DNA from 4 places in the Agromyces intestinalis genome. Region 1 is predicted to be linked to each of the others. Evidence: predicted binding sites of a transcription regulator. Region 1 holds the regulator's gene; each other region holds the start of a gene.
The links. The regulator HrcA, encoded in region 1, represses chaperone genes, less so after heat shock. The targets are predictions, from matches to a motif close to TTNGCACTCGNNNNNNNCGAGTGCNAA.
Positions count from the first base shown of each region.

Region 2: groES (co-chaperone GroES) is a predicted target of HrcA. The motif match lies at 2,669-2,695, and genes of this name have one in related genera.
Region 3: FLP10_RS11300 (Hsp20/alpha crystallin family protein) is a predicted target of HrcA. The motif match lies at 1,528-1,554, and genes of this name have one in related genera.
Region 4: groL (chaperonin GroEL) is a predicted target of HrcA. The motif match lies at 2,073-2,099, and genes of this name have one in related genera.

Region 1 covers NZ_CP043505.1:210,857-215,856, reverse strand. Annotated here, with positions in the region: gene FLP10_RS01030 (permease prefix domain 1-containing protein) at 1-793, opposite strand, end outside; gene FLP10_RS01025 (PadR family transcriptional regulator) at 807-1,169, opposite strand; gene FLP10_RS01020 (DUF4870 domain-containing protein) at 1,422-1,847, opposite strand; gene FLP10_RS01015 (DUF4870 domain-containing protein) at 1,945-2,373, opposite strand; gene hrcA (heat-inducible transcriptional repressor HrcA) at 2,554-3,579, shown strand; gene dnaJ (molecular chaperone DnaJ) at 3,622-4,722, shown strand; gene FLP10_RS01000 (16S rRNA (uracil(1498)-N(3))-methyltransferase) at 4,744-5,000, shown strand, end outside.
Region 2 covers NZ_CP043505.1:2,803,040-2,808,039, reverse strand. Annotated here, with positions in the region: gene FLP10_RS12790 (ABC transporter substrate-binding protein) at 1-951, opposite strand, end outside; gene rarD (EamA family transporter RarD) at 1,180-2,127, opposite strand; gene groES (co-chaperone GroES) at 2,298-2,594, opposite strand; gene FLP10_RS12775 (class I SAM-dependent methyltransferase) at 2,733-3,920, shown strand; gene FLP10_RS12770 (Bax inhibitor 1 family protein) at 3,936-4,442, opposite strand; gene FLP10_RS12765 (DUF4190 domain-containing protein) at 4,597-5,000, opposite strand, start outside.
Region 3 covers NZ_CP043505.1:2,475,016-2,480,015, forward strand. Annotated here, with positions in the region: gene FLP10_RS11290 (MFS transporter) at 1-241, shown strand, start outside; gene glsA (glutaminase A) at 279-1,496, opposite strand; gene FLP10_RS11300 (Hsp20/alpha crystallin family protein) at 1,638-2,081, shown strand; gene FLP10_RS11305 (glycosyltransferase family 39 protein) at 2,180-3,730, opposite strand; gene FLP10_RS11310 (DUF1697 domain-containing protein) at 3,793-4,344, shown strand; gene FLP10_RS11315 (hypothetical protein) at 4,414-4,827, shown strand; gene FLP10_RS11320 (hypothetical protein) at 4,873-5,000, shown strand, end outside.
Region 4 covers NZ_CP043505.1:2,953,284-2,958,283, forward strand. Annotated here, with positions in the region: gene FLP10_RS13415 (LytR C-terminal domain-containing protein) at 1-313, shown strand, start outside; gene FLP10_RS13420 (cold-shock protein) at 581-784, shown strand; gene FLP10_RS13425 (DUF3048 domain-containing protein) at 949-1,995, shown strand; gene groL (chaperonin GroEL) at 2,140-3,759, shown strand; gene FLP10_RS13435 (hypothetical protein) at 3,938-5,000, shown strand, end outside.

The DNA.
Region 1 (5,000 bases):
CGAGCACGATGAACGCGACGAGGGCGGTGGTCCAGATCGCCGCGGAGTAGATGCCGAAGCGGGCGGCGCTGGCCGGGTCGTGGTCGAAATGGTTCGCGACGACCTGGCTGCGCTGGATCTCACGCACCCACGCCTTGTGGCGGTTGGTCTGCGTCGCGCCGAGGAAGGCGAACAGCACCGCGGCGCCGGCCACGAGCAGAGCCGGAACGAACGCGACCCATACGGGGATCGCGCCGATCACGATGAGCGCGGTGAGCCCGAGCCCGAGCACGGTGACTCCGGCGCCGAGCCCGTAGCCCGCGGCGCGGGGTTGCGGCATGGGATGGTTCGTCGTCGTCTCCTGCTGGAGCGAGTCGGCGACGATCCAGAAGACGGCGGTCGAGAGCAAGCCCGCCATGCCGAGCGCGGCGACGGGTTCGGCGGCCGTGGCTCCCGAACCCAGCACGACGCCGAACACGAGCGCCGCGGCGCCGATCGCAGCCGCGACGGTGACGCGCACGACGAACGCCGGCTTCGGCCGCACGCGGTAGCGCGCGTGCAACAGCTCGGCGCTGGGTCGCACGGCCGGCTGCGCCGTCGCGATCGACTCGGCCTCGACGAGGGCGTGGATGTCGCCGAGCTCGCGGATCGCGCGATGCGCGGCATCCTGCGGCGTTGAACCGCCGGCCTCGAGCTCGGCGACCCGCGCGATGAGGTTCGAGCGCATCTCTTCTTTCAGGTCTTGCACTTCGGGCGTCGACGGGATGCCCGCGAAGGCCTCGTCGAGCAGGCGGTGGATGTTGTCGATGGCCATCATTCGGAGCCTTTCAGTCGCTCGTCTCGAGCAGGGAGTCGATGATCGTCCGCGTGGCGACCCACGCGGTGACGTTGCGGTGGTAGACCGACCGACCGGCGTCGGTGATGCGGTAGTACTTGCGGCGGCCGCCCTGCGTCTCGTCGCCCCAGTACGACTCGGCGAGTCCGTCGCGTTCGAGGCGTCGGTAGGTGGCGTACAGGGTCGCCTCCTTGATCTCGTAGCGACCGCCGGTGGCATCGCGGATCGTCTTGTAGATCTCGAAGCCGTAGCGCTCGCCGCGTCGCAGGACGCCGAGGACGATCGTGTCGGTGTGACCGCGCAGCAGGTCGGCGGCGAACGCGTCGTCGGCGGCGGGCACGGTGTGGTCTGTCATGACCAGTACTGTATCTGATCAACTACTCGATCTGCAAGACACCCTGCACGACCGCACCTCGCCACCACCTTCGTCGGGGTCGCTCGTGGTCGCGTAGCGCCGCGCGCAGCGACCACAAGCGACCCCGACGCGCGGGCCAGGGCGCCATCAGACGCGACGGCGCCCACCGGCAGGGGGGGCGCCGGCGGGCACGACGAAGCCCGCCGGCCCGGGGATCCGGGCGAGCGGGCTTCGGTCAGGCGGCCGGGTCGATCAGCTCACGAACTTGATGGCCACCGGGTACACGTAGGGCTGGCCCTGGTTGGCCTTGATCGCAGCGATGATGCCGAAGACGATCGACGCGATCCAGGCCGCGGCCAGCAGCAGGAACCCGATCAGCACGAACGCCAGAACCCAGCCGACCACGTAGGCGATCAGCAGCGTGATCTGGAAGTTCAGCGCGGTCGCGGAATGCCCGCGGATGAACGGACCCTTGTCTTTCAGGACGAGGTAGCCGATTAGAGCCGGCAGGAACCCGAACAGGATGCCGCCGATGTGGATCAGCGTCGCCCAGAGCTTCTCGTCGGACGGGCTGAGCGGCTGGCTCTGCTGGTACGGATTGCCGGGCGGCGGACCTGCCGGCGGCGGCGTCGGGGGACCGGGCGGAGGCGGCGGGGTCGGAGGCGTTGCGTCTGACATGAGGCTCCTTCGGGGTGCCCGCGTTCGCGGGGTATGCCGCCATATTCCCAGAGCGGCACGCCGGGGGGAAGACCCCGCCCGGCGTGCCGGTGCCGGATTACTTGATGAGACGGATGGCGAACGGGTAGCGGTAGTGCTGGCCGTCCTTGGCCTTCAGGAAGGCGATGATCGAGAAGACGACGCCGAGGATCCACGGCACCCACACCAGGAAGGTGAGCAGGGCGCCGAACCCGAACGTCAGGATCGTGATGATGGTCACGAGGATCCACAGCGCGATCGACGCGATCGTCAGCGTGATCTGGAAGTTCAACGCCTCCTTCGCCTCGGTGTTCGTGAACTGGCCGCGATCCTTGAAGACCAGCCAGATGATGAGCGACGGCAGCAAGCCGAGGATGCCGCCGAGGTGGGCGAACGAGGCCCACTGCACGTCCTGTTCGGGCGTGAGCGGAGCGGCGGGCTGCGCGTACTGGCCGGGCGCGGGCTGCTGCGGTGCAGCCGGGTCGGGAGCGGGGTTCTGGTCGGACATGGCATGCCTTTCAGACTGCGAGGTGAGCCGCCGGGGGAGCGGCGTCCGCGCCGGGACCTGCGCGAACGGTGCAAAGCTAGTGCCGCGCCGCCGCCTGCGGCAACGGTGCTGGCCCTGAACGTCACGATAGGATTGGCACTCAGGAACGTCGAGTGCCAGTTCGTCGGAACGGGAGGACGCATGGTCTCCGAGCGTGGTCTCGCGGTGCTCCGCGCCATCGTGCAGGACTACGTCGCCTCACGCGAGCCCGTCGGCTCCAAGGCGATCGTCGAACGCCACGCGTTCGGGGTGTCCGCGGCGACGATCCGCAACGACATGGCGATCCTCGAAGAGGAAGAACTCATCGCCGCCCCGCACACCTCATCGGGGCGCATCCCGACCGACAAGGGCTACCGGGTGTTCGTCGACCAGCTCACCGAGCTGCGGCCGATGAGCCAGGCCCAGCGGCACGCGATCGAGACGTTCCTCGGCGAGGCGGGCGACCTCGACGAGCTGCTGAGCCGCACCGTGCGCCTCATCGCCCAGCTCACCAACCAGCTCGCGGTCGTGCAGGTGCCGAGCTTCCACAGCGCGCGCGTGCGGCACGTCGAGCTCGTGCAGCTCGCGCCGACGCGGGTGCTGTGCATTCTCATCACCGATGCCGGCCAAGTCGAGCAGCGCATCGCCGAGCTCGCCGACGACGTCGACGTCGACACCCTCGCCGACCTGCGGCTGCGCCTGAACCGCGTCGCCGCGGGCCTCACCATGAGCGACGCGGCCGCCGTGCTGTCGGGCGAGATCGAAGGCGCCGACCCCCGGCACGCGGCGGTGCTGCACACGCTCGCGCTCACCCTCGCCGAGCAGGCGCGCGCGCAGCGCGGCGGCGACCGGCTGGTCGTCGCCGGCGCGGCGAACCTCGTGCGCATCGAGCAGGACTTCTCGGGCTCGATCCTCGAGGTCATCGAGGCGATCGAAGAGCAGGTGGTGCTGCTGCGCCTCTTCGGCGAGATGGCCGCCGACCCGCACGGCATCGCGGTGCGCATCGGCCGAGAGAACGCGCCGTTCGGGTTGCCCGAGGCTTCCGTCGTGTCCACCTCGTTCGCGGTGCCCGGGCGCGACATCTCGCGGCTCGGCGTCGTCGGGCCCACCCGTATGGACTACTCCGCCAGCATGGCCGCCGTCCGCGCGGTCGCGCGCTACCTGTCGCGCACGCTCGGCGAGCACTGACCCGCGGCCTCGGCCGCATCCGATCGAAAGGAACCGCCCTCCGTGGCAGACCACTACGAGGTCCTCGGCGTCTCACGCGACGCAACGCCCGACGAGATCAAGAAGGCGTATCGTCGCCTCGCCCGAGAACTCCACCCCGACGTCAACCCGGGCGCCGAGGCATCCGAACGATTCAAAGAGGTCACGCACGCCTATGACGTGCTGAGCGACCCCAAGCAGCGCCAGCAGTACGACCTCGGCGGCCAGGGCGGCTTCGGCGGTGCGCAGGGCTTCGGCGGGTTCGGCGACATCTTCGAGACGTTCTTCGGCGGCGGCGGGCAGACCCGAGGGCCGCGCAGCCGGCGCGAGCGCGGCCAGGACGCGCTGATCCGCGTCGAGGTCGGCCTCGACGAGGTGATCTTCGGCACGCATCGCGATCTCGAGGTCGACTCCGCCGTGCTGTGCGAGACCTGCAACGGCTCGTGCTGTCAGCCGGGCACGTCGCCCGTCACGTGCGACATCTGTCACGGCAGCGGGCAGATCCAGCGCACCGTGCGGTCGCTGCTCGGCAACGTCATGACCTCGAGCCCCTGCGGCACCTGCCGCGGCTACGGCACCATCATCGCCACGCCGTGCGTGACCTGCCAGGGGCAGGGCCGGGTGCGCGCGCGGCGCACCGTGCCGGTCGACATCCCCGCCGGAGTCGACACCGGCCTGCGGCTGCAGATGCCCGGCTCGGGCGAGGCCGGGCCCGCGGGCGGGCCGAACGGCGACCTCTACCTCGAGATCAAGGTCAAGACCCACGACGTGTTCAGCCGCAACGGCGACGACCTGCTCTGCACGATCGAGGTGCAGATGTCCGACGCGGTGCTGGGCACGACGACCACGATCCCGGCGCTCGACGGCGACGTCGACGTCGAGCTGAAGCCCGGTCTGCAGGCGGGCGAGGTGATCACGGTGAAAGACCGCGGTGTGACGCGACTGCGCGGCTCGGGCCGCGGCGACCTGAAGATCGGCGTGCAGGTGGTCACCCCGACGAAGCTCTCGCACAAGGAGCGGCAGCTCATCGAGCAGTTCGCGCAGGCGCACAAGCCCCAGAAGCCGCAGCTCAGCCACTTCCAGCAGGGTCTGTTCGCGCGGTTGCGCGACCGGTTCCTGGGCTGAGCGCGAAGATCGGATGCCTCGATGAGCAACCTGTACCTCGATGAGCGGCTCGACGCGGCCGCGGTCGCGCCCGGCGCGACGGTCGAGCTCACCGGCGACGAGGCGCGGCACGCCGTGACCGTCGCCCGGGTGCGGGTCGGCGAGCGCGTCGCGATCGGCGACGGCCGCGGCACGATCGCATCGGGTGCGGTCGCCTCGACGGGGCCGCGCGAACTCGCGATCGAGGTCGACGAGGTCGTCTTCGAGGAGCCGCCGGCCGTCCGGCTCACGCTCGTGCA
Region 2 (5,000 bases), 1.2 Mb from region 1:
GAGGAACGCGTCGAGCTCACCCGTGAAGTCGGAGATCGAGTCGATCGACAGACCGGGCAGGGTGCCCTTCGCGCCGGTGAGCGAGCCCGCCGGGAACTGGTCGCCGAAGTTCGACAGGTTGCCGTCGACGAAGTAGAGCTTGTCGGCGGGGAACTGACCGAACAGGCTCGGCAGGATCGTCTTGACCTCTTCGAACGTGATCAGGGCGATCGCGTCGGGGTCGGCCGCGAGGACCTCGCTGATCTGCGAGTCGAACGTGGTGTCACCGGTGTTGTACGTCGGGGCCGCGACGACCTCGCCGCCGGCGGCCTCGAAGGCCTCGGTGACGTACTTCGCCAGGCCGGTGCCGTACGAGTCGTTCAGCACGATGAGGCCGAGCGTCTGGTTGCCGTCTTCGGCGATCAGGTTGCCCAGCACCTCGCCCTGCAGCACGTCGGACGGCGCGGTGCGGAAGTACAGCCCGTTGTCGTCGTACGTGGTGAACGCGTCGGAGGTGTTCGCCGGCGAGAACTGGATGACGCCCGCACCGACGACCTGGTCGATGAACTGGAGCGACGTACCCGACGACGCGGCACCGATGATGGCCGAGACGTTCTCGCCGAGAAGGCGGGGGATCTCGGTCTCGTAGGCCTTGTTGTCGGTGTCGCCCGAGTCACCGAAGACGACCTCGAGGGAGAGGCCGCTGGTCTCGGCGTAGTCGTTGACCTGCTGGGCGGCGAACGCGACGCCGGCCTCCTCGGGCGGGCCGAGGAACGCGAGGTTGCCGGTCTGGGGAAGCGCGGTGCCGATGGTCAGGGCGAGGTCTTCGCGAGGGCCCTGCGCCTCCTCGGTCGACTCGGGCTCGCCGCTCGCGCACGCGGACAGGAGAAGGGCGCTCGTCGCGGTGAGAGCGACCCCCGTCCAGACCTTGCCGCGCGAGCGAGCGGGCCGGGACTTGCCGAATACGCTCATGTTGCTCCTTGGGACTGAAGGATGAATCGAATGCCCGACGAAACGGGCTGTGGATCGACAGTATGCGGCGGTTCCCGTGCAGACAATGCAAACCCGGTCACAACCGCGTAACACCTGCGATTTCGTGACCGTATCGTCACCAGAACGGGGGTGGATGGCGATTTCCGCGCTCCGGATCGGCAGCGAACGCAATGATCCGTCATACCGCGGATGCCTCGGCGGCGCCGGTCACGCGGGTTCGACGACGGCGCGGCGAGCGGCCCGCGCCCCGCGGACGAGGTCGAACGTGAGGATGACGAGCGCGACCCAGACGAGCGCGAACCCGATCCACCGTTCGAGCGGCATCGGCTCGCCGAGCACGAACACGCCCACCACGAACTGGATGAACGGCGCGAAGTACTGGATGAACCCCATCTGCGTGAGCGGCAGGCGCCGCGACGCGGCCGCGAACAGGATGAGCGGAATCGCCGTGACCGCCCCCGCCGAGAGCAGCAGCGTGGTGTGCCATCCGCCCGCCGTGCCCATCGTGAGGCCCGTCGTGGCCGCGACCACGGCCAGTTGCACGCCCGCGACCGGGGCGAGCCAGAGCGTCTCGAGCGTGAGGCCCGACACCGCGTCGACCCGCGGCCCCACCCGCTTCTTGATGAGCCCGTAGACGCCGAACGAGAACGCGAGCAGCAGCGCGATCCACGGCAGCTGCCCGTAGCCGATGGCGAGCACGAGCACCGCGACCAGGGAGATGCCGACCGCGACCCACTGCGTCGTCGTCAGCCGCTCGCGCAGCACCAGCACCCCGAGGAACACCGTGACGATCGGGTTGATGAAGTACCCGAGCGCGGCCTCGACGACCTGATCGGTCATCGCGGCGTAGACGTACGTCTGCCAGTTCACGAAGATGAGGGCGCCGGCGAGCCCCATCGTGAACACCACGCGTCGATCGCGCAGCAGTGCGAGGAACGGCTTCCAGGTGCGCGCGACGGTCATGATGAGCGCGCAGAACACCACCGACAGCAGGATGCGCCACGCCACGACCTCGACCGGGCCGGTCGGCGCGAGCGCGATGAAGTAGACGGGAAGGAACCCCCACAGCACGTACGAGCCGATGGCGAAGAGCAGCCCGCTGCGGCTCGGGCCGCTGGAATCGAGGGCAGGGGCGACAGGAGCGGGCGACGGCACCGGATCAGCCTACGCGTCGCCTCCGACGCGACCGGATGCCGCGACTGCCGCGGACCGTCGAGATCCGGCCGATCGCGGTGCCACCGAACACCCGCGCCTGCACGGACGGCGCCGAGACGACGAACGGCCCGGATGCCGAGGCATCCGGGCCGTTCGATCGAGAACGTCGATCAGCGCACGACGACCGCGAGCACGTCGCGGGCCGACAGCACGAGGAACTCCTCGCCGCCGAACTTCACCTCGGTGCCGCCGTACTTCGAGTACAGCACGCGGTCGCCGACGGCGACGTCGAGCGGCACGCGGTTGCCGTTGTCGTCGATGCGGCCGGGGCCAACCGCCACGACCTCGCCCTCCTGGGGCTTCTCCTTGGCGGTGTCGGGGATGACCAGACCGGATGCGGTGGTCTGCTCGGCCTCGACCTGCTTGATCACGATGCGATCCTCGAGCGGCTTGATGGAAACCGACACGGTTGACCTCTTTCTCAGACGAAGACTGGTTGGCAGCCTCTTGGCGAGAGTGCCAACACGAGTGTAGGCATGTTCTGGCACTCGTGCAACGTGAGTGCCAACGGCCGCGCCTCGCCGGCGGGCTGCTACCGTACCCGAGTGGACCGCGCCGAACTCGTCGAACTCCTCTCGCCCGAGGGCCTGCGACTGCTCGACGCGCTTCCTCCGTGGGACTCGAAGGCCGACGTGCTGCGCACCGTCGAGAACCTGCGCAAGCAGGGCCACTCGCCCGCCCTCGTCGCCGCCGTGCTGAGCCAGGCGAAGCTGCGCGCCCGCGCACACGTCAAGTTCGGTGAGTTCGCCGAGCGCATGCTGTTCACCGAGGCCGGCCTCGAGCAGGCCACTCGACTGCGGGTCGCCGCGCTGCACGCGGGTCGGTTCGCCCGCGCCGGCATCGGTCACGTCGCCGACCTCGGCTGCGGCATCGGCGGCGACGCGCTCGCATTCGCCGCGCTCGGCCTCGAGGTCACCGCGGCCGACGCCGACGAAGTCACGGCGGCGATCGCCGCGTTCAACCTCACCCCGTTCCCGCATGCCCGCGTACTGCACTCGCGTGCCGAGGAGGTGCCGCTCGGCGGCATCGGCGGCGCCTGGCTCGACCCTGCGAGGCGCAGCACGGCCGGGGGGCGCACGCGGCGGTTCGCCGACCCCGCCGACTACTCGCCGCCGCTCGACTTCGCGTTCGGGCTCGCCTCGCGCATGCCCGTGGGCGTGAAGCTCGGCCCCGGTACCGACCGCGAGGTGATCCCCGCCGACGTCGAGGCGCAGTGGGTCTCGGTCGACGGCGACGTCGTCGAACTCGGTGTGTGGACAGGCCCGCTCGCCCGGCCCGGCATCCGCCGCGCCGCGCTCGTCGTGCGCGGCGACGAGGCATCCGAGCTCACCGGCGCCGCCGACGCCGAGGACGCGCCCGACGGCCCGCTCGGCGAGTACCTGTACGAACCCGACGGAGCGGTCATCCGCGCGCGCCTCATCGGCGACCTCGCACGGGCGAACGGTGCGTGGATGTGCTCGCCCGGCATCGCCTACCTCACGGCCGACCGCGCGTTCGACTCGCCGTTCGCGCACCGCTTCCGCGTCGTCGAGCGCCTGCCCGCCGAGGAACGCCGGCTGCGTCAGGCCCTCGCCGAGCGCGGCATCGGCGTGCTCGAGATCAAGAAGCGCGGCGTCGACATCGACCCGGCCGCGCTGCGCACCCGGTTGAAGCTCAAGGGATCGGAGTCGGGCACGCTCGTACTCACCCGCGAGCAGGGGCGTCACGTCGCGCTGCTGGTCGATCGCGAATGATCGGATGCTGCGTGCTCAGCTCGGCAGCGCGCCGAACACGATCGCGTAGTACCCGATCCAGACGGCCGAGAAGACGAGGCCCGTGAGGCCGGTGCCGATGCCGACGAACGCCAGCGTACGGCCGTGCTCTTCGCGCCGCAGGCCGAGCACGCCGAACACGATGGCCGCGAGCGCGAGCGGCAGCATCCAACCGACGAACAGCGACGCCGCGGCCCCCAGCACGCCCAGCACCGCCGCCACCCAGCTGTAGACCCGACGCTGCGCGTCGTCTTCGGCCTCGTCGGCGGCGATCGCAGGCACCGTGTCGGGGCGGTGCACGATGAGGAGCTGACCCGTCGGCAGCTGGTGGATGCGCCCGGTGTCGTAGACCTCCTCGAACTCGAGGGGCGGCACCTGAGCCTCGCGGATGGGCGCCTCCTCGACGACCGCCGGGTCGGCTCGGAACGTGGGCTCGGCGGGGCGGAACGGCGCGAGGGGGTCCTCGCCGGGCACCTCGCGGGGCGGCACGGGCAGCGGCGACACGGGCGGCGGCTCCGCCTTCCCCGACTCGGGCTGCGACGGTCCGGATTGCGACGGGTCGGCTTGCGACGGGTCGCCTTGCGACGGGTCGCCTTGCGACGGGTCGGGGGTCCCGCCGGCCGGCGGGACCCCCTCGCGTTCGGACATCCGTGCGGCCTCAGTACGTGGTGTACGTGCCGAACGTGGCGAACGCGATCACCCAGAGCAGGATCGACAGCAGGCCGATCACGATGCCCACGAATCCCAGGATGATGCCCGTCAGCCACATCGCCTTGGCCTGCGGCTCCTTCTTCTTGCCGATGAAGCCGAGCACCACGGCCGCCGCGGGAATGAACAGCTGCAGCACGCCGCCGATGATCGGGATGAACACGACGGCGAGCGACCCGACCACCCCGACGATGCCCGCGATCAGCGAGATGATGCTGAACACGGGGCTCTTGGCCGCGGGTGGGGCGCCGTACCCGGCCTGCGTTTGCGTGCCGTACGCAGGCTGCGCGGGTGCACCGTATGCGGGCTGCGACGGCGCGCCGTACGGCGAGCCGGCCGCCGCGCCTCCTGCGG
Region 3 (5,000 bases), 1.5 Mb from region 1:
GGGCGTCGTCACCGCCGAGGCGTTCCCCGGAACCCGTTCGGGATTCGTGGTGGGCGTCACGCGCACCGCGGGCGATGTCGGTGCCGCCGCCGGACCGCTCGCCGCCTTCTGGCTCGCCGAGCGCTTCGACGTGTCGATCGCGCTCGGCGTGGTCGCTGCCGTGCTCGCGGCGCTGATCGGATGGTTCGGCGTCGTCGTGCTGCGGCAGGGGCCCGCGGCATCCGTGCCCGCGGCGACGTGAGGGGCATCCGCGCGACAGCCGGCGTGCCGCCGCGTGCTCAGCCCTCGAGCACCCCTTCGGGGTCGCGCAGCACGATGCGCGGCCGCCCGTCGGTGTCGGTTCCGGCGAGTTCGGGCAGGGCGCGCAGCACGCCGGCCGCGCCCCGCGCGACCCGGGTGACGGCGGTGAAGTCGAGCACGAGGCATCCCTGCTCGCCGACGAGCGGAGCGAGACGCGTCAGCAGCTCCTCGGCGCCCGCGAAGGCGATCTCGCCCCGCAGCACGGCGACCAGATCGTCGCCCTCGTGCGCGAGCGAGGCGATGGGCGACAGCGGGTCGCCGCGATGGCGCAGCAGGTGCAGCCCCGACTGGCTCGAGAGGGCCTCGAGCATCGCGACGCCGCGCACGCTGTTGCCGCGTGCGTCGAGCGGCGGGCTGAAGGTGCCGATGCCGAACTGGCCCGGCTGCAGGGCGACGATGCCGCCGCCCACGCCGCTCTTGGCCGGGAGCCCCACCCGCACCAACCAGTCGCCCGACGCGTCGTACATGCCGCAGCTGGTCATGACCGCCGTCGTCCAGCGTGCGGCGTCCTCGCCGACCACCCGTTCGCCGGTGACCGGGTTGACGCCGCCGGTCGCGAGCGTTGCGGCCATGATCGCGAGGTCGCGCGCGGTGACCGTGAGCGAGCACTGGCGGAAGTACGCCGTCGTGGCGATCTCGGCGGTCGAGGCGAGCGTGCCGGCCGAACGGGTGAGGTAGGCGAGGGCGCGGTTGCGGTCGCCCGTCGCCGCCTCGGAGGCGAACACGGCCTCGTCGACGTCGAGTTCGCGCCCGGCGAACGCCTGCAGCCCGGCCCGGATGCGCGCGAACTTCTCGTCGGCGGTGTCGCCGGGGATCAGCGACGACGTGACGATGGCGCCCGCGTTGATCATGGGGTTCAACGGGCGACCGGATGCCTCGTCGAGGCTGATGGCGTTGAACGGCTCGCCGCTCGGTTCGAGGCCGACGTGCCGGGTGACCTCCTCGAGTCCGAGCGCGTCGAGGGCGAGTGCGAACACGAACGGCTTCGAGACCGACTGGATCGTGAACTCGACCGCGCTGTCGCCCGCCTCGTGCACGACGCCATGCGTGCTGGCGAGTGCGATGCCGAGTGCCCGGGGGTCGGCCTTCGCGAGCTCGGGGATGTAGCTCGCGACCTCGCCGTCGGTGCGGTCGCGCACCTCGTCGAGGATCGAGCCGAGCACGGAGCGGAGCGGGTCGCGCAGGTCGACGGCCATGCGGTCAGCCTAGTCAGCGGTACGCCGAGCGTTGGCACTCTCGGGTCGAGAGTGCTAATCTGACCATACTTGAGTCGATCCCGCTCAAGTCTTGAACCTTCGGTCGCGCAGCCGCGACCGACCCACACCGAGGAGGAATCCATGCCTGTCACCTGGGACCCGTTCCGCGACCTCGACCGTCTCGCCGCGAGCATGCTCGACTCGCGGCAGGGGCCGCGCATGATGCCGATCGACCTGCACCGCGACGGCGACCACTACGTGCTGAGCGCCGACCTGCCGGGCGTCGACCCGGGCTCGATCGACATCGACATCGACGGCCAGCTGCTGACGATCCGCGCCGAGCGCACGCTGCGCGACAGCGACAGCGAGGGCGTGCAGTGGCTCGCGCACGAGCGCCCGAGCGGGTCGTTCCTGCGCCAGCTCACCGTCGGCGACGGCATCGACACCGCCGCGATCAGCGCGCACTACGACAACGGCGTGCTGAGCGTCATCATCCCCGTCTCCGAGCGGGCCAAGCCCCGCAAGGTCGAGGTGCGGGCGTCGACGCCCGAGTCCGCGCCGCGCGAGGTCGCCGCGGGCGAGTAGCGCGTTCCGACACGAGGGCGGATGCTGCGAGGCATCCGCCCTCGTCGCGTCTGCCGGTGACCCGGTGCGCCGAAGCGGCCGACCACGCGATCACTGCGCTAGCTGAGGTGCGCGAGTCGCGGCCACAGCTCGTTCCACGGGGTGGTGCGACCGACGCAGCGGATCACCGGCAGCCCCTGCTCTTCGTTGTCGACGTCGAGGCCGTTGTCGAGCGTCGCCTCGGTCGTGCACTCGTCGAAGTCCGCGGCGAGGCGCGGCGAGATCCGTCCGACGAACACCACGTCGCGCGCCGACTCGGGTGGCCCCGCCTGGAACCAGAGCGCATTGTGCCCGCTGAACACCGCCCCCGGGTCGAGCCCGACGTCGGCACCGAACCGGGCGAGCGCACCGGCCTCGCCGTAGTTCGAGGTGATCACGATCGGCGCAGGCCCCGAGCCATCCGGGTCGCTTCCCTCATGGACGACCGCGGCGACCTGCTCGACGTACACGGGCCATCCGATCGAATCGCCCACCGTCTGGTTCGCGGACGCGAACGGGCTCGCGCCCACCCAGGCGAGCGGCAGCAGCGGCAGCGCGATGAGCGCCGAGACGATCGCGTTGAGCGCCACCGCCGACCACACCAGCACTCGGCGCCACGTGGCGCGCATCCACTCGGCGGTCGGCACGGCGCCGAGCCCGAGCAGCACCTCGACGATGCCGAGCGGGTAGTACGCCTGCGCGCCGCCGATGATCGTGGCGAGCACGACGACCGCGAACGCGACGGCCAGGCACCGGATGGGCCGCCATGCGGGTCGGCGGAACAGCGCCACGAGCCCGGCGACCCAGATCGGCACCAGCGGGGGGCCGACGAGCAGCAGCAGGAGCGGCAGTGTGAGCACGCGGCTCGCGGCGTCGGTGTCGTCGGCGAGCGCGGCGCCCATACGCAACTGCGGCAGGTCGTTCGCGACCTGGTAGACGAGGTTCGGCGCGGCGAGCACGACGGCGAGCGCGACCCCGCCCCAGAGCCACGGCGAGCGCAGCGTCTTCCACGGCCCCAACGCCAGGATGCCGAGGCCGATTGCGGCGACGAGCTGCACGATGAGCAGCTTGTTGAACGTCGCGAGCCCGGTCACCGTGCCCACCGCGAGCCACCAGCGCGGGTCGCGCAGCAGCGCGCGCACCACGAACCATCCGACGAGCAGCCACGCCGCCAGGTCGATCGACGCGGTCAGGAAGATATGGCCGAAGACCATCGGGAACGAGGCGGATGCCGCGGCCCATGCCGCCAGCGCCTGTGCCCGCCGACCGCCGCCCGCCTCGCGGGCGACGAGCGCGACGAGCAGCACGGCCGAGATCGCGGCGAGGATCGCCGGGATGCGCAGCGCCCACGGCTCGTCCACGACCGACGTGATCGCGCGAGCGAGCAGCGGGGTGAGCGGCGGCTGGTCGACGTATCCCCACGCCGGCTCGAGCATGCGGAAGTACAGTTCGTCGCGGTGGAATCCGTACCACTGGCTCGTCGCCGCGAGCAGCAGCCCGAGCGCGGCCATCGCGGCGAACACCGGCCCACGGGCGAGCGGGGGGTGCGCGGCGAGGTGCGACCCCGCTTCGGGCGGGGCGGATGCTGCTGCCTCCGCGAGCGGCTGCGAGGTCGCCCCGGCCTCCGACATGCGGCTCACCCTAGCGGCACCCGTGAGTCGCGGCATCCGTCGAGGTCTGCTAGCCATGCCGCATGACCGCATCGACCCGCTTCGTCGCGCTGCTGCGCGGTATCAACGTCGGCGGCCGCAATGCCGTGCGCATGCCCGACCTGGTCGGGTGCTTCGCCGACGCCGGATTCGCCGACGTGCGCACCCTCGGCCAGAGCGGCAACGTGGTCTTCACGGCCCGGCGCACGAGCGGCGCGAGGTTCGAGGGCGACGTCGCCGCGATGCTCGAGGACCGGTTCGGGATGCCGGTGCCCACCGTGATCCGGTCGCGCGCCGAGTTCGCCCGCACCATGGATGAGGCGCCCCCGGGCCACGGCTCGCCCGACCTGCGCGCCGACGTGTTCTTCTGCCGGCATCCGCTCACGCCCGAGCAGGCGCTCGCCGAGATGCCCGAGCTGCGCGAGGGTGTCGATACGATCGCGGTCGGCCCCGGCGCGCTGTATTTCTCGCGGGTCGCCGCGCGGGCGACCAAGACGCGGATCCAGAAGTTCATGGCGCTGCCGGTGTTCCAGCAGAACACCGTGCGCAGCTGGGGCACGTGCGTGAAGGTGAGCGGGTTGCTGGAGGAGGACTGAGGAGAGGGGGAGGGCCAACGGCTCGCGCGGCGGCGCCCGCTCGCGTCCGCCGTTCGCTACGGTCGAGGCGTGACCCTCCAACCAGCCGCGAGCGGGCCGACTCCGGCGCCGTTCCTCGTGTCGATCGGCAACATCCATGCGACGCAGCATCACGTCGTCACGCCCGCGGGCTCGTGGCCGATCGCCGAGGTGAACGTCTCGACCCACGATCACACCTCGACCACGACGCACACCCCCGCCTGGGCGATCGTCATGGTCATCCTCTTCATCTGGTTCTTCCTGCTGAGCCTGCTGTTCCTGCTCGCCCGCGAGACGCGCGTGTCGGGCTACGTGAACGTGACGGTGTGGGGGCCGGGCGGGCAGGCGTACGTCGAGAACGTGCCGGTGTGGAACGCCGTGCAGCGCGGAGACGTGTTCAACCGGGTCGGCTACCTGCAGGGGCTGATCGGCGCAGCGCGCGGGCGCATGGGTTTCGGCGCGTAGCGGCGGATTCCGACGTAGCCTGAACGGAACAACCGAGGGGGAACCATGAGCGACACCGCCGACGCCGACGACACCCTGCCCGACGACCGCGACTACGCCGACAGCGCCGACGAACAGGCCCGGTTGAAGGCCGAACACGACCGCGAACTCGGCGTCGACCCGTTCTGGGAGGG
Region 4 (5,000 bases), 1.1 Mb from region 1:
GCCCACCATCGCGCCTGATCAGCCCGTCACGGTGTTGAACGGCACCACCGTGAGCGGTCTGGCCGCCCAGGCCGCCGAGACACTGCAGGCGGCGGCCATCCCCGTCGGCGGAACCGCGAACGCGAGCGAGAACGATCTCACCGAGACGTACGTGTACTACGCGACGCCCGAACTCGAGGGCGCGGCGCGCGGCGTCGCTCAGGCGATCTCCGAGGCCGACGTCCGCTACGACGCGAAGTTCGCCGAGATCGGCACACCGCTCGTGCTCGTCGTGGGCTCCGATTTCGCGGCGGCGGTCGGCGCCGCAGGCTGACCCGACCCGGCGTCGTCTGCGGGGAGCGACGCTGCGAGGCATCCTGCACGCTCTGGCGCCCGGCTGAGGCCGAATCGTTGCCATTCTGCGACAATTCCGGCCTCGCACCCTCTTGTGCCCGCCGGTTGCACGATGTCTGAATGGGAATTGGTCGCTCATCCCGTGTGGAACACCCGGCGTCGCCCGGCGCCATGTCAGCACGAAAGGGGGGCCCGGTACAGGCGACAGGCACGTGCTGACACACACTGCAATACATGGGAGCAACGCATGGCGAACGGAACCGTCAAGTGGTTCAACGCTGAAAAGGGATACGGGTTCATCACCGTCGACGGTGGCGGCCAGGACGTCTTCGTCCACTACTCCGCGATCGACATGTCCGGCTACAAGGTCCTCGAAGAGGGCCAGCAGGTCCAGTTCGAGGTCGGCTCGGGCGCGAAGGGCCCGCAGGCGGAGTCGGTCCGTCCGGTCTGATTCCCGCGTTCCGGAGCGCGTCGCCCCTCGACCGGGCGGCGCGCTCCGTCGTGTTCGGAGGGGCGTCGCGGATGCCTCGCCGGATGCCTCGTCCGCCGCCCGGGCGCGGCGTGTCGGAGCCGTGGTCGGCCGGCCGGGCGGGGCGCCGCCGCTAGCATGACGCCATGGGACGCGACCGGGGGGTGCGCCGCTTCGGTGCCGCACTGCTGATCTGCGCGGTCGGGATCGGGCTCCTGTCGTGTTCGGGCCCGACCGATCCGCTTCCGACCGAGACGCCGACGCCGACGCGCGCGCGCCCCGCCTCCGACATCGTGCCCGTGCCCATCGCGTACGCTCCGCTGCGCGGCACCCTCGCGGACGGCGCCGCACTGGCGCATCCGTCGATCGGGGTGAAGATCGACAACCACGAGGAGGCGCGCCCGCAGATCGCGCTGAACCGCAGCGACATCGCGTTCGAGGAACTCGTCGAGGGAGGAATCACCAGGTACGCGGTGGTGTGGCACGCGGACGTTCCCGACGAGGTCGGCCCGGTGCGGTCGATCCGGCCGATGGACCCCGACATCCTCACGCCGTTCGGCGGGCCGGTGGCGTACTCGGGCGGGCAGGACGTCTTCGTCGAGATGATGATGTCGACGGGCCTGCCGAACCTCGTCTTCGACTACGACGAGACGGGACTCTTCTACCGGGCCGACGATCGCCCCGGCCCGCACGACGTGATCCTGCTCGCGAAGGAGGGCGTCGGCCGGTATCTCGAGCTCGGGCCACCGCCGACGCAGTTCGTGTTCGGCGGCACCGACCCGCTCGCCGACCCCGCCTACGCCGCCCAGCCGACGTCGCACATCGCGTTGGTGTTCTCAGATGCGCGATTCCCGTCGTGGGACTGGGATGCGGCGACCGGCGCGTGGCTGCGCTCGCAGGAGGGAGTGCCTGAAAGCGAGGCGTCGGGCGAGCGCGTGCGGGCGACGAACGTGGTGACGCTGCGCGTCGGGATCGACTGGTCGTGGGGCGAGGTGCCGCGCACGGTGCTCGACGGCGGCGGCGAGGCGTGGGTGTCGGCGGCCGGTCGCACCGCGCACGGCACCTGGTCGAAGGCGTCGCGCGAAGCGCCCATCGTGCTCACCGCCGACGACGGTACGCCCCTGCGGCTGGCTCCCGGCAATACGTGGGTCGAGCTGGTGCCGAACGAGGGCGGCGTCACCTTCGCGCCCTGAGCGAACTGCGGGCCCGGATGCCTCGCGGCGCCGTCGTGCGCGCTTGCACTCGTCGAGGGCGAGTGCCAGAATCGTCTTTAGCACTCGGTCGTTTCGAGTGCTAACACCATTCTTCAGACGTCCGGGAAGGGACGAGAGAAACACATGGCAAAGATCATCGCTTTCGACGAGGAGGCCCGCCGCGGGCTCGAGCGTGGACTCAACCAGCTCGCCGACGCGGTCAAGGTGACCCTCGGCCCGCGCGGCCGCAACGTCGTGCTCGAGAAGAAGTGGGGCGCCCCCACCATCACGAACGACGGCGTGTCGATCGCCAAGGAGATCGAGCTCGACGACCCGTACGAGAAGATCGGCGCGGAGCTCGTCAAGGAGGTCGCGAAGAAGACCGACGACGTCGCGGGTGACGGCACCACGACCTCGGTCGTGCTCGCCCAGGCGCTCGTGCGCGAGGGCCTGCGCAACGTCGCGGCCGGCGCCGACCCCATCTCGCTGAAGCGCGGCATCGAGAAGGCCGTCGCGGCCGTCTCGGAGGAGCTCCTCGCCGCCGCCAAGGAGATCGAGACGAAGGAAGAGATCGCCGCCACCGCGTCGATCTCGGCCGCCGACCCCCAGATCGGCGAGATCATCGCCGAGGCGATCGACAAGGTCGGCAAGGAGGGCGTCGTCACCGTCGAGGAGTCGAACACGTTCGGCACCGAGCTCGAGCTCACCGAGGGCATGCGCTTCGACAAGGGCTACCTGTCGGCGTACTTTGTGACCGACCCCGAGCGCCAGGAGGCGGTGTTCGAAGACCCGTACATCCTCATCGCGAACTCCAAGATCTCGAACATCAAGGACCTGCTGCCGATCGTCGACAAGGTCATCCAGACCGGCAAGCAGCTGCTGATCATCGCCGAGGACGTCGACGGCGAGGCGCTGGCGACCCTGATCGTCAACAAGGTGCGCGGCATCTTCAAGTCGGTCGCGGTCAAGGCTCCCGGCTTCGGCGACCGCCGCAAGGCGCAGCTCCAGGACATCGCCATCCTCACCGGTGGCCAGGTCATCTCGGAGGAGCTCGGCCTCAAGCTCGAGAACGTCACCCTCGACCTGCTCGGCCAGGCTCGCAAGGTCGTCATCACCAAGGACGAGACCACCATCGTCGAGGGCGCGGGCGACCCCGAGCAGATCGCCGGCCGCGTGGCCCAGATCCGCCAGGAGATCGAGAACACCGACTCCGACTACGACCGCGAGAAGCTGCAGGAGCGCCTCGCCAAGCTCGCGGGCGGCGTGGCCGTCATCAAGGCGGGTGCGGCGACCGAGGTCGAGCTCAAGGAGCGCAAGCACCGCATCGAGGACGCCGTGCGCAACGCGAAGGCGGCCGTCGAGGAGGGCATCGTCGCCGGTGGCGGCGTCGCGCTCATCCAGGCCGGCGCGAAGGCGTTCCCGAAGCTCGAGCTGGTCGGCGACGAGGCGACCGGTGCGAACATCGTCAAGGTCGCCATCGAGGCCCCGCTCAAGCAGATCGCCCTCAACGCGGGCCTCGAGCCGGGTGTCGTGGCGAACAAGGTCTCCGAGCTGCCCGACGGTCACGGCCTGAACGCCGCGACCGGCGAGTACGGCGACCTGCTCGCGCAGGGCATCATCGACCCGGCCAAGGTCACCCGCTCGGCGCTGCAGAACGCCGCGTCGATCGCCGGCCTGTTCCTCACCACCGAGGCGGTCGTGGCCGACAAGCCCGAGAAGACCCCGGCTCCGGTCGGCGACCCCACGGGTGGCATGGACTTCTGAGTCCGGCTCTCTTCCTCGGAACCCAGGGCGAAGGGCGTCTCCTGCGGGAGGCGCCCTTCGTCGTGCCGCGGCGATCGTGCGCCCATTCGCGCCTCGGCCGACCGCACCGTCCGCGGGCGTGATCGAATCGTTGTCCGGCGCGATCCGCCCGGACCCACCGGGTTGCTAGCTTCGTGCCATGACCCGTCGACGTGCCGCCCTGCCCGCGATCGCCGTGCTGAGCGGAATGCTCGCGCTCACAGCCTGCACGGCCCCGCCGGGTGCCGCGGCGCCCGACGACTCCGAACCCCCGACGAGCCCGACGCCGTCGGCCGAGCCGGTCGAGGCCGGCCCCGAAGCGCGCATCCCGGTCGACTGCGATGGGCTCGCGTCCACCGCCGCGCTGCAATTGCTCGTCGGTGAGACGGCGAATCCGCTCGCGCCGGTGCCCGCGATCGACCGGCTCGACCCCGACGATGCGGCCGTCACGCAGCTCGGCGGCATCGACTGCCAATGGACGAACGGCCTCGGAGCTTCGACCTGGACCGGACCGGACGCCGACCGTCAGGTGGTCATCCTGCGGGTGCTGCCCGACGGTCTCGACGGTGCGATCGAGTACGTCGACCTCTACCAGAGCGCCGACCCGACCTACGGCACACACGTCCAAGGACCGCGCTGCATGGCCGCGACGGACGCGTCGTGGACCGGCTTCTGCGAGCTGTACGGAGCGATCGGCCCGACCTGGGTCGAGTTCACGGTGCACGGCATCGTCTTCGACGGCCGCGCCGACCCCGACCTTCTCGCCGGGTTCCGCGGGGTCGCTGACCCCATGGTCGACGCGCTCGCCGCGACCGAGCCGGGGCCGCGCTGGACGCCGGGGGAGTCGGCGCGGGCCGGCGCGTGCGAGGACCTCGCACCCGCGACCTCGGTCGCGGCGATCACCGGGCTCGCGCCGATCGGCTTCGGCGAGAGCTGGGACGGGCCGAGAGTCGGCCAGTACTTCTGGGCCGCTCACGAGACCGGCGCGATGCGCTGCTCGATCTTCTTCACCGACCGGGACGCCGGATTCGGGGAGGTCGGCGTGCTGCCGGGCGGCTCGTGGGGGTTCGACCGGGGCGAGGAGGCGTGGCTCGCCGGCGGCGCCGAGGTCGTGCAGGTGGCGGGGGTCGAGCCCGGCGACGCACTGCTGCGCTGCGCGGACCCGGCGGCCGAGTGCACCCTCGACGTCCGCACGGGCGGGGACTGGGTGCGGGTCGAGTTCC